DNA from 2 places in the Bacillus sp. ABR genome. Region 1 is predicted to be linked to the other one. Evidence: a T-box and tRNA genes for the amino acid it is inferred to sense, from the RefSeq annotation. Region 1 holds a T-box; the other holds one or more tRNA genes.

Evidence for each region. A T-box is a leader RNA that pairs with one kind of tRNA and senses whether it is charged. The one in region 1 lies ahead of OIT90_RS08415 (valine--tRNA ligase), so its partner is inferred to be a tRNA-Val.
Region 2: it has a tRNA-Val gene. The T-box ahead of OIT90_RS08415 (valine--tRNA ligase) is inferred to sense a tRNA for this amino acid. The anticodon was not compared.

What each region holds. Positions count from the first base shown of each region.
Region 1 is NZ_JAOYSL010000002.1:580,855-586,096, forward strand. Features, by position in the region: gene OIT90_RS08410 (bifunctional folylpolyglutamate synthase/dihydrofolate synthase) at 1-411, opposite strand, end outside; gene OIT90_RS08415 (valine--tRNA ligase) at 477-3,119, opposite strand; T-box leader at 3,179-3,408, opposite strand; gene OIT90_RS08420 (hypothetical protein) at 3,577-3,765, shown strand; gene ysxE (spore coat protein YsxE) at 3,818-4,849, opposite strand; gene OIT90_RS08430 (LysM peptidoglycan-binding domain-containing protein) at 4,887-5,242, opposite strand, start outside.
Region 2 is NZ_JAOYSL010000005.1:21,214-26,455, forward strand. Features, by position in the region: gene OIT90_RS15520 (acetyl-CoA carboxylase carboxyltransferase subunit alpha) at 1-863, shown strand, start outside; gene OIT90_RS15525 (MarR family winged helix-turn-helix transcriptional regulator) at 1,407-1,826, opposite strand; gene OIT90_RS15530 (YhdH/YhfP family quinone oxidoreductase) at 1,939-2,925, shown strand; tRNA gene OIT90_RS15535 (tRNA-Val) at 3,182-3,254, opposite strand; gene metC (cystathionine beta-lyase) at 3,387-4,565, opposite strand; gene OIT90_RS15545 (methionine biosynthesis PLP-dependent protein) at 4,562-5,242, opposite strand, start outside.

The sequences.
Region 1 (5,242 bases):
ATGAGCAAAATAAGCAAATGCACATGCTGTAATGATTTCAAATTCTGTAGTTGCGCCAAGCTCTGTTTGATCTAATTCGTCAACAAAAGGCTTGATTTCATTCACCAAACTCAACCATTCTTCATCTTCTATAGGCACTCCATTAACACTGATTCTTTCATTGAACGTTAGTATAAACGGAGAGGTGAAAGTTCCGACCGAATAGCCGGCTGCCTGCAACACAGAACGCGTAAACGCAATGGTTGATCCTTTACCATTTGTACCTGCAACATGTACTGTTTTTATACTTTGTTCCGGATTTCCTAGTCTGTTCATCAGCCATTTCATTCGTTCAAGACCCGGTTTTACGCCAAAGGCCAGTCTGCTGTGAATCCAATCAATGGCTTCATGATAGGTTGTAAACAATGTCATCTCTCATTTCATACGAAATTTTCAAAAAAGACGACTCCCTTTCATTAGGAGCCGTCTTTTCAACCTTATGCTTTCAGCTCTTCAATACGCTTTTGAACAGCTTCGCGTTTTGCGACATAATCACGTTCTTTCGCACGCTCTTCTTCTACGACACTTTCAGGCGCTTTTTTCATAAAGCCTTCGTTGCCAAGCTTTTTCTGTACTCGTTCCACTTCTTTTGTCAGCTTATCAAGCTCTTTTTGCAGACGAGCAATTTCTTCATCTAAGTTGATTAAGCCTTCAAGCGGCAGAATGAGTTCTGCTCCAGAAATAACAGCCGTCATCGCTTTATCACTAGCTGGGATATCTGTGCCAATTTCAAGAACACTTGGGTTCGTGAAGCGCTCAATATATGAACGGTTTTTCTCTAAGCGTTCCTGCACATCAGATGTAGAGGCTTTAATGTAAAGTTCAACTTGTTTGCTCATTGGCGTGTTCACTTCACTGCGAATGTTACGAACAGAGCGAATGAGTTCCACAAGCAGCTTCATATCAGCAGAAGCTTGTTCGTTGGAAAGCTCCGGCTTCACTTCAGGCCATGCCGCAACAGTAATGGACTCACCTTCATGCGGTAGATGCTGCCAGATTTCTTCTGTTAAGAACGGCATAAACGGATGTAAAAGTCTCATCGTTTGATCTAATACATACGCAAGGATCGAACGAGTCGTTTTCTTCGCTGCTTCGTCTTCTCCATAAAGCGGAAGTTTCGCCATTTCAATGTACCAATCACAGAAATCATCCCAAATGAAGTTGTATAAATGTCTGCCCACTTCACCGAATTCATACTTGTCAGCAAGCTGTGTGACACTTTCAATTGTTTCATTTAAGCGTGTTAAAATCCATTGGTCAGCAACTGATTTTTCTCCTGTTAAATCAAGCTCATCATACGTTAAACCATCCATATTCATTAAAGCAAAACGGGATGCGTTCCAAATTTTGTTCGCAAAGTTCCAAGTGGATTCAACCTTTTCAAAACTAAAACGAAGATCCTGACCTGGTGAGCTTCCAGTCGCTAAGAAATATCTTAATGAATCCGCACCGTACTTGTCGATGACCTCCATTGGATCAATTCCGTTGCCGAGCGACTTACTCATTTTACGCCCTTGTTCGTCGCGGATAAGCCCATGAATGAGGACATCTTTAAACGGTTTTTCTCCTGTGAATTCAAGACCTTGGAAGATCATGCGGGATACCCAGAAGAAAATAATGTCATAGCCAGTTACAAGCAGATTGGTTGGATAGTAGCGCTTGAAGTCTTCACTGTCTGCATCCGGCCAGCCCATTGTAGAAAACGGCCAAAGCGCTGAACTGAACCATGTATCAAGTACATCGTTATCCTGTTCCCAGTTCTCAATATCTTCTGGAGCTTCAAGTCCAACGTATACTTCTTTCGTTTCTTTATGATACCAAGCCGGAATACGGTGTCCCCACCATAGCTGACGAGAAATACACCAGTCACGGATATTTTCCATCCAATGTAAATATGTCTTTTCAAATCGGTCTGGAACAAATTGAACTTGGTCGTCACCTTTTTGCAGATGAATGGCTTCGTCTGCCAGCGGCTGCATTTTCACAAACCATTGTGTTGATAAATACGGTTCAACGACAGCTCCACTTCGCTCACTATGACCAACTGAATGCATGTGGTCCTCAATTTTGAACAAAATGCCTTCTTCTTGTAAATCCTTCACAAGCTGTTTGCGGCATTCAAAACGGTCCATTCCTTTATATTGCAGGGCATTCGCATTCATTGTGCCATCTTCATTCATGACAAGAATACGCTCTAGCCCGTGGCGGTTTCCAAGCTCAAAGTCATTCGGGTCATGAGCAGGTGTAATTTTCACAGCACCTGAACCAAACTCCATATCAACATAGTCATCACCGACGATTGGAATCTCACGGCCTGTAATTGGTAAAACCACTGTTTTTCCAATTAGATGCTGATAGCGCTCGTCATCAGGGTGTACGGCTACGGCTGTATCTCCCAGCATTGTTTCAGGTCTTGTTGTCGCAATTTCAATTGAACCCGTGCCATCTGAAAGCGGATATCTCAAGTGATAAAACGCACCTTGAACATCCTTATAAATCACTTCAATATCAGAAAGTGCCGTTTTCGTTGCTGGATCCCAGTTAATGATGTACTCTCCGCGATAAATAAGCCCTTTTTCGTACAATTGAACAAACACTTGGCGAACGGCTTTATTCAGACCTTCATCTAAAGTAAAACGTTCACGGGAGTAATCGAGACCAAGACCCATTTTCGCCCACTGGCTGCGAATAAAATCTGCATATTCTTCTTTCCACTTCCACGTTTCTTCCACAAATTTCTCTCGGCCAAGGTCATACCGGCTTACGCCTTCTTCGCGAAGCTTTGCCTCGACTTTTGCTTGAGTCGCAATACCGGCATGGTCCATACCTGGAAGCCAAAGAACGTCATAGCCCTGCATCCGTTTCATACGTGTCACGATGTCTTGGAGTGTAGAGTCCCATGCATGCCCAAGGTGCAGTTTTCCTGTCACGTTTGGTGGAGGAATGACGACTGTATATGGATCTTTCGTTTTGTCATTTTGTGCTTCGAAGAATTTCCCTTCAAGCCAGTACGTATAGCGGTCTTTTTCAATCGCATTAGGATCGTACTTTGTTGGCATTTCTTGATTATTTGTTCCCATTTGTGTAACCTCCACATTTTTTCTGCTGATGAAACATAAAAAAAGCCTTTCCATCCTTATAAAAGGACGAAAAAGCTTTTTCGCGGTACCACCTTTTTTCACGAGACACATACACGTGTCCCATACACTCTAAAGGATAACGGGGTTCTCCCGAATTTCTCTACTTGTTCATTCAAGAAATTAAGCTCACAGGCGACCTTCCAAACAAGTACATCCTAGGAAACCTCTCAGCTCTTGGCTTCCCTCTCTTTAGGGTCTTGCTCGTACTCTTCCTGATCTACGCTTACGATATATCACGTTCATCAGCACATACTCATCTTTTATTAATATTACTAAATGCCTTTTGTTTTCGTCAATCATCTTTTCCGCTTTTCTTCTTCTTTATACAAATTGGGCAGGCACCCTTCGCCCTTTTGCCCATATGATAATAACAAAATGAAGAAGGAGGGCGTTTGATTTGAAGAAGATCAATCCTTACACACTCCCCCCCTGGCTGAGACAAATTCGGGCAGTTGCCTCCCAAGTCGTTCTCCCGATTGCTATATTTCAAGGATTTCGTACGATCATTTTCCCTACAACATTTGACGTCCTCATTCTAGGTATTCTTATTTTTCTCGCCTGTGCCTTTCATCTTGATTGGTTTTAAAAAACTCATGCTTATGTACCTGTCCATATAAAGCCAACGCAGCATAACCTCGTCATTCCGCTGATGACGAGGCACTTTGTTCTTCTTCAAGCCGTCTAGCCTGCTCAATCTCATGAATCTTCATAACGGTCGGCTCAGAATTTTTCATCTGCCAATACGCTCTTAACAGCTGCTGACAGCTTTCCATTTCATCCTGTCCGCCTGCTTCATAAGCTTTTACTGTATCAAACAGCCCTTGCGGATAAGCAAGGTAGCTTAGGAACAAATGCAGTTCTTCCTCCCGAAGAGGGTTTCCTTTTTGATACGTATAAAACAAAGAAGTGCATTCAGGACAAGACGTGGGATAGGTTTTGAATGTCCGAAAGTAATAGGTCAGAAGATCATAGATGGGGGCGGCTTTTTTAGACCGCTCGAAATTGGTGAAATGTCCTGTTCCTACATCATTATACAAAAAATGATGGATCGATAGCTGTCCATGATTTAGCACAACACGCGTTGTCTCTTTGTCTTTCATTTCTTCATGCCAATCTTCTAAACGCTCAAGCGCAAATTCGCTGGCAGACATCGCCTCTGAAAAATACATAGCAGCGGCCAGCTCAAATGGCGACATATACCACGTTTGTTCTGCCCGCTCTATAAATCGTTCATACATGTCTTTCTCTGTTTCCCATCTGCTCTTGATTTGGGTGTAATGCGCTTCTATCTCTTGCTCTGTGATATCCATCATGACTTCAGTACGCTTATGAAGTCTTGCAATCTCTTGAAATAAATATTCGTGCTTATCGTCCTGCTCTTCTCTCTTTTCATTCGTCAGCCACGGCATCAGATAGTATGCATACTGGCTTTCCCGATGACTTGAGAAAAAGGAACCGCTCTTCGTCCGATAAATCGGCACAAAGGAGCGATATCCCTTTGATTCTAGTTCAAGCATTTGTTCAGTAAATTGCATATGCCGGTTGGCTTTTACTCGCTTCAAGGCAAATACACCCTGCTTTGTATATACCTTGATGACAACAGGACTGACAGGTTCAATATATTCAGCCTCAAGTCCGTATTCGTATAAGACAGATTGGATTTCATCCACGTTCACTCACCACATTTTCTCGGTCAGTCATCGCTTGCTATGCATTACTTTTTTGATATTCAGGAATATAAAGAATCTGCCCTTCCTCAAGCTCCGCATCAATCGATAATGAGTTTGTGCGAAGAAGCTGCTGCACATTCAATTGATATCTCTCACAAATACGATCGACCGTATCTTCTTGCTGAACTATACATATTTTCATGCGAGAAAAATCTTCCTCCTCCTGCTTAGCGAACAGCTTTGTTAAATAAAGAGAGTTCTCACTGCCAGACGTTTCTCTCACGTCTTCTTCAAGCTCCTCTTCTTCTTGAGCTGACTCATATATTTTAGGTGCTTCCCGTTCATATAACCGCCCGAGCTGATATTCGTCATCCTGCTCCTCTTGCTCAGGTT
Region 2 (5,242 bases), on a different contig from region 1:
ATGTAGATTTATCGTCAGAAATTCATTTATTAGAAAAACGTTTAAATAAAATGCAAGATGAAGTTTATTCTAATCTTACAGCTTTTCAACGAGTTCAAATTGCAAGGCTACGTAACCGGCCCACGACATTGGATTATATACCTTTATTGTTTACAAACTTTTTCGAACTTCATGGTGATCGATTATATGGTGATGATAAAGCAATGATAGGTGGTATTGCAAAATTTAAAGGAATGCCCGTTACGGTTATAGGTCATCAAAGAGGTAGAAGTACAAAGGAAAATATAGAAAGAAATTTTGGAATGGCCCATCCAGAAGGATATAGAAAAGCGCTAAGACTTATGAAACAAGCTGATAAATTTAATCGCCCTATTATTACATTTATTGATACAATAGGCGCCTATCCAGGGAAAGGGTCTGAAGAACGTGGAATTTCTGAAGCGATAGCTCGAAATCTATTGGAAATGGCTACACTTAAAGTGCCAATTGTTTGTATTGTAATTGGAGAGGCATCAAGTGGTGGAGCTCTTGGCATTAGTGTCGGTAACCATATCCATATGTTAGAGTATTCATGGTACTCAGTAATTTCGCCAGAAGGAGCAGCATCTATCCTATGGAAGGACGCTAAGTATGCTCCAGAAGCTGCGGAACATATGAAAATTTCAGCAAAAGATTTAAAGCATTTAGGAATTATTGATGAAATCATCCCTGAAATGAAAGGTGGAGCACAAAATGATATCAAATCACAGGCAAAAATGATTGAATCTGTCATCGAATCATCTCTAAAAAAATTGATACCATTATCCTCAGAAGAGCTTATCAAACAGAGATATGAAAGGTATAGACAAATAGAAAATATGTAAAGTCCGTATTACATTTAGGAGGATTCTTACAAGATAGTTCTAAATATTTTGTAAGTAACCTCTTAAACTGAATATGCTGATACTATTAAAAGATGTGTGATCGGTATGAAAAAGGATTTCTTCCATCAATACTTTTTCTGAAGGTCCTCAAATAATTCCTCATAAAAAAACAGACCCTGCATGGTCTGTTTTCATTTTGCCTATATGTTTTGAGATTCTCCATCTCTCAGTCGCGGAGCCATATCTAAAGCAAAATAAGTCAAAATGCCAGCGCATCCGGCGCGTTTGAACGACATTAATAATTCTTCATTACAACATTTACATCAAGCCAACCATTCTGAATAGCTGCCATCAACATTGAATCTTCTCCACTGAAGAAAGAATTTTGTCCATTCCTTACCTAATTTCCATAAAAAACTTAATATTATATTTATTATCACATCCAAGGATTTACAAAGCACCGAAAAGAAACTGAAAAAAGCTCCTGTAAAGGAGCCTTGTGATAGTTATCGATTTAATATGAAACTTGTTTATAAAAGTACATCATTGAAAATTATTTATAATGGTACTTAATGCTTTCTTTAGTACAACCTTATCATCATTTGACAAGTTTTGAAGCGCTGTCTTGTTCAGCTCAATTGTTGCTGCTTCAACTTGATCTCTAATGACTAAAGATTTTTGAGTAGCCTCTACTAATATATTTCTTCGATTGTTTGGATCTATTGTGCGTTCAATTAAGTCAGCTTTTTGCATTTTATCTAATATTCCAGAAACGGTTGAGGCTTCTAAATATACAAGTTCTCCAATTTGTTTAGGAGATAACTGACCCTCTCTCCATAGACAGTTCAACACACCATATTGAGCGGGTGTCAAATCACTTTCCTCTAAAAGTTTACTAAAGTACTTGAACACTTTATTTTGACTAACACTTAGTAAAAAATTTATGCACTCTGATAATTCCATTTTATCTCCCCCACATTGACTTCACCTATAATATCATGGTAGTTTTTTAATTGAAATACTTTTGGAACAGAAATATTTTGTTGTAATATATTTTTAGAGAGGAAGATACACAATGGATTCATTTAAAGCGATTCTAGTTACAGAAAAAAATGATCAAGTTAGTTATGATCTTCAAAATGTAAGTGTTAATGATTTATCTGAAGGAGAAGTATTAATTAAAGTAGCATATTCTTCAATCAATTATAAAGATATGCTGGCTGTTCAAAAAAATGGAGGTGTTATTCGTAACTATCCAATGATTCCTGGAATTGATCTAAGTGGGACTATCGTTCATACAACAGATCATCGTTTCGTAGAGGGTCAACAAGTGATTGTCACAGGTTTCGCTATGGGCATGAGCCACACTGGAGGTTTTTCTGAATATGCTAGAGTACCTGCGGATTGGATTGTTCCTTTGCCAAATAACTTGACTTTAAAAGAAGCAATGATTTTTGGAACAGCAGGCTTTACCGCAGCTCTTTCTATCATGGCTTTACAGGAAAATGGTATGAGTACGAAAAATCAACCTAATATACTCGTTACAGGGTCAACTGGTGGAGTTGGTAGCATTGCTATACAATTATTATCTAAAATTGGGTACAACAATATTTTTGCTTTAGTGCGTAAAGATAATCAAGTTGATATAGCAAAATCTTTAGGAGCAACTGATGTCATTTTTGCAAACGAATTAGGAGAGCTAAAAAAACCATTAAACAAGCAAAAATTTGACTTCGTCTTAGATACCGTAGGAGGAGATGTGGCTTCTGTGATCATTCCTCAAATTTCTTATGGTGGAAGCATGAGCATGTGCGGGAATGCAGGCGGAATTAAATTAACAACAACTGTGTTACCTTTTATTCTAAGAGGGATCAACCTTCTAGGGATTGATTCTGTAAATGTACCAATCAATAAACGCAAAGTAATTTGGAACGAGATAGCAAACGAATGGAATATCTCCCAAACGACTCTAGTCAATGAGATTACGCTCGATACGTTACCTGAAAAAATTGAAGCCATTAAAAATGGCCAACATTTAGGAAGAACCATTATTAAATATTAAGATAAACGAACTTTATTTATTTAAATTACACCAGACAAATATTGAATGTATTGATGCAGATACCCCATCCCAAACAGGTGGGGTACATCTATTCAAAAAAGAGCAGGACATGCTAGTGCTAAAATACCCTCAGATATTTATCATCATGTCACAAACAAATTAGAATTTAACACCGCAGAACACTTTAATCGTTTTAACCTAAAAAGAAACAATCTGCAAAAAACAAAAAACCCTTGCTACGCAAGGGTTTCAACGATGATTCCGACTGGGCTCGAACCAGCGACCTCTACCCTGTCAAGGTAGCGCTCTCCCAGCTGAGCTACGGAATCGGGTTATGTATCAGTTCTGGGCTTTCTGTTACTGACAGTCTCTATTATATAACCATAATAATAAAGCGTCAATGGTTTTGTTTAAAAAAGATCAAAAAGCCGGCGGCTGTGCCGGCTTTTTTCTCTCCTTCTTTATGATTGGTTCACAAGAACAGGCTTTAGTTGATCCAGTGCTTGTTTGAAGTCACGTTTGAGGTCTTCTCCGTTTTCAACTCCGACACTTAAACGAAGCAGCCCATCTGTAATCCCTCTTTTTTCTCTTTCTTCTTTTGGCATAGCTGCATGTGACATTTTGGCTGGATATGACAAAATCGATTCGACGGCGCCGAGGCTGACGGCGAATACAGGTAATGTGACGGCATCCACCAATTCTTTGACTGCCGCTTGGTTTTCTAGTTCAAATGAGAGAACAGCCCCTGCTCCGCTTGCCTGCTTTCGCTGAATATCTGCACCCGGGTGATCATCTAAGCCTGGGTAGTATACTTTTTTGACCGCAGGATGTTCTTTAAGAAATGAAGCTAGCTCGAAGGCCGTTTGACTAGCTTTTTCTAATCTGACCTGAAGGGTTTTTAACCCTCTTAAAACGAGCCAGCAATCCTGCACGCCAAGGACCGCACCGAAGGAGTTTTGCAGTGAATAGAGTTCCTCTCCCAGCTTCTCATCTTTTACCACGGCTAAGCCTGACAGCACATCACTGTGGCCGCTTAAAAATTTCGTTGCGCTGTGCAGAACAACATCCACACCAAGGTCCAGCGGACGCTGAAGCGCAGGCGTTAAAAACGTATTATCTAAGAATGTCAAACAGTCATGCTCTTTCGCAATCTGTACGACACCTTCAATATCTGTAATGCCTAGTGTTGGATTTGACGGTGTTTCCATGTAAATGACCTTTGTATTCGATTGAATGCCTCTTTTGACTTCATTCAAATCCGTCATATCCACGAAGGTATGCTCAATTCCAAATCTCGACAGAACTTGGGTGATCATTCGGAAAGTCCCGCCGTACACATCTCTTGTGACAAGGACGTGATCTCCCTTTGATAATAGAAGAAAAGCGGTTGAAATAGCAGCCATGCCTGATGCAAAGGCAAGCCCTCTCGTTCCTCCTTCCAGCGCCGCAATCGTATCCTCTAATGCTTGACGTGTAGGAGTTCCCGATCTCGAGTAGTCATATTGGCCAAATTCATCGAAGCTGCTTTGATGAAAGGTGGATGCATGCTGAATCGGTACACTGACTGCACCTGTTGAACGGTCTGTTTTAAACGCATTATGAACGAGTTGTGTTTCGAGTGTCCAATCATGTGTGGTCATTTGGCGTGTACCTCCTCTTTTACTTGTGATAGTGCCTGTTTCAGGTCTGCTTTCAGGTCATCTACATGCTCGATGCCAACAGAGAAACGGAGCAGCTTGTTACATACACCGTTTGCAATGCGAATTTCTTCTGGGATATCCATGTGCGTTTGCGTTGCAGGATACGTAATGAAGCTTTCGACTCCGCCAAGGCTTTCAGCAAAACAAATCGTTTTTAGCTGCTTTAAAAATGGATTGACCCAGTCCTCTTTAGCTACTCGAAATGACAGCATGCCTCCCTTTCCTGGATAAAGCACATCTTGAATTTCTGGCTGTTTCTTTAAAAACTCAGCCAGCTCCTTCGCATTTGCCTCGTGCTGGCGCATTCTAAGAGCCAGTGTTTTCATTCCTCTCATTAAAAGCCATGAGTCAAATGGTGATAGAACCGCTCCAATCGCGTTTTGATGCTGGAACATGTCTTCAGACAGCTGCTCTCCTTTTGTCACGACAAGCCCTGCAAGAACATCATTATGTCCGCCTAAATATTTGGTTGCGCTATGAATGACAATGTCCGCTCCAAGCGTAATCGGCTTTTGCAAGACTGGTGTGTAAAAAGTATTATCGACAATCACCAAAGCGCCATGTTCTTTTGCAATCTTCGCTATTTTTTGAATATCTGCTTCCTGCATCAGTGGATT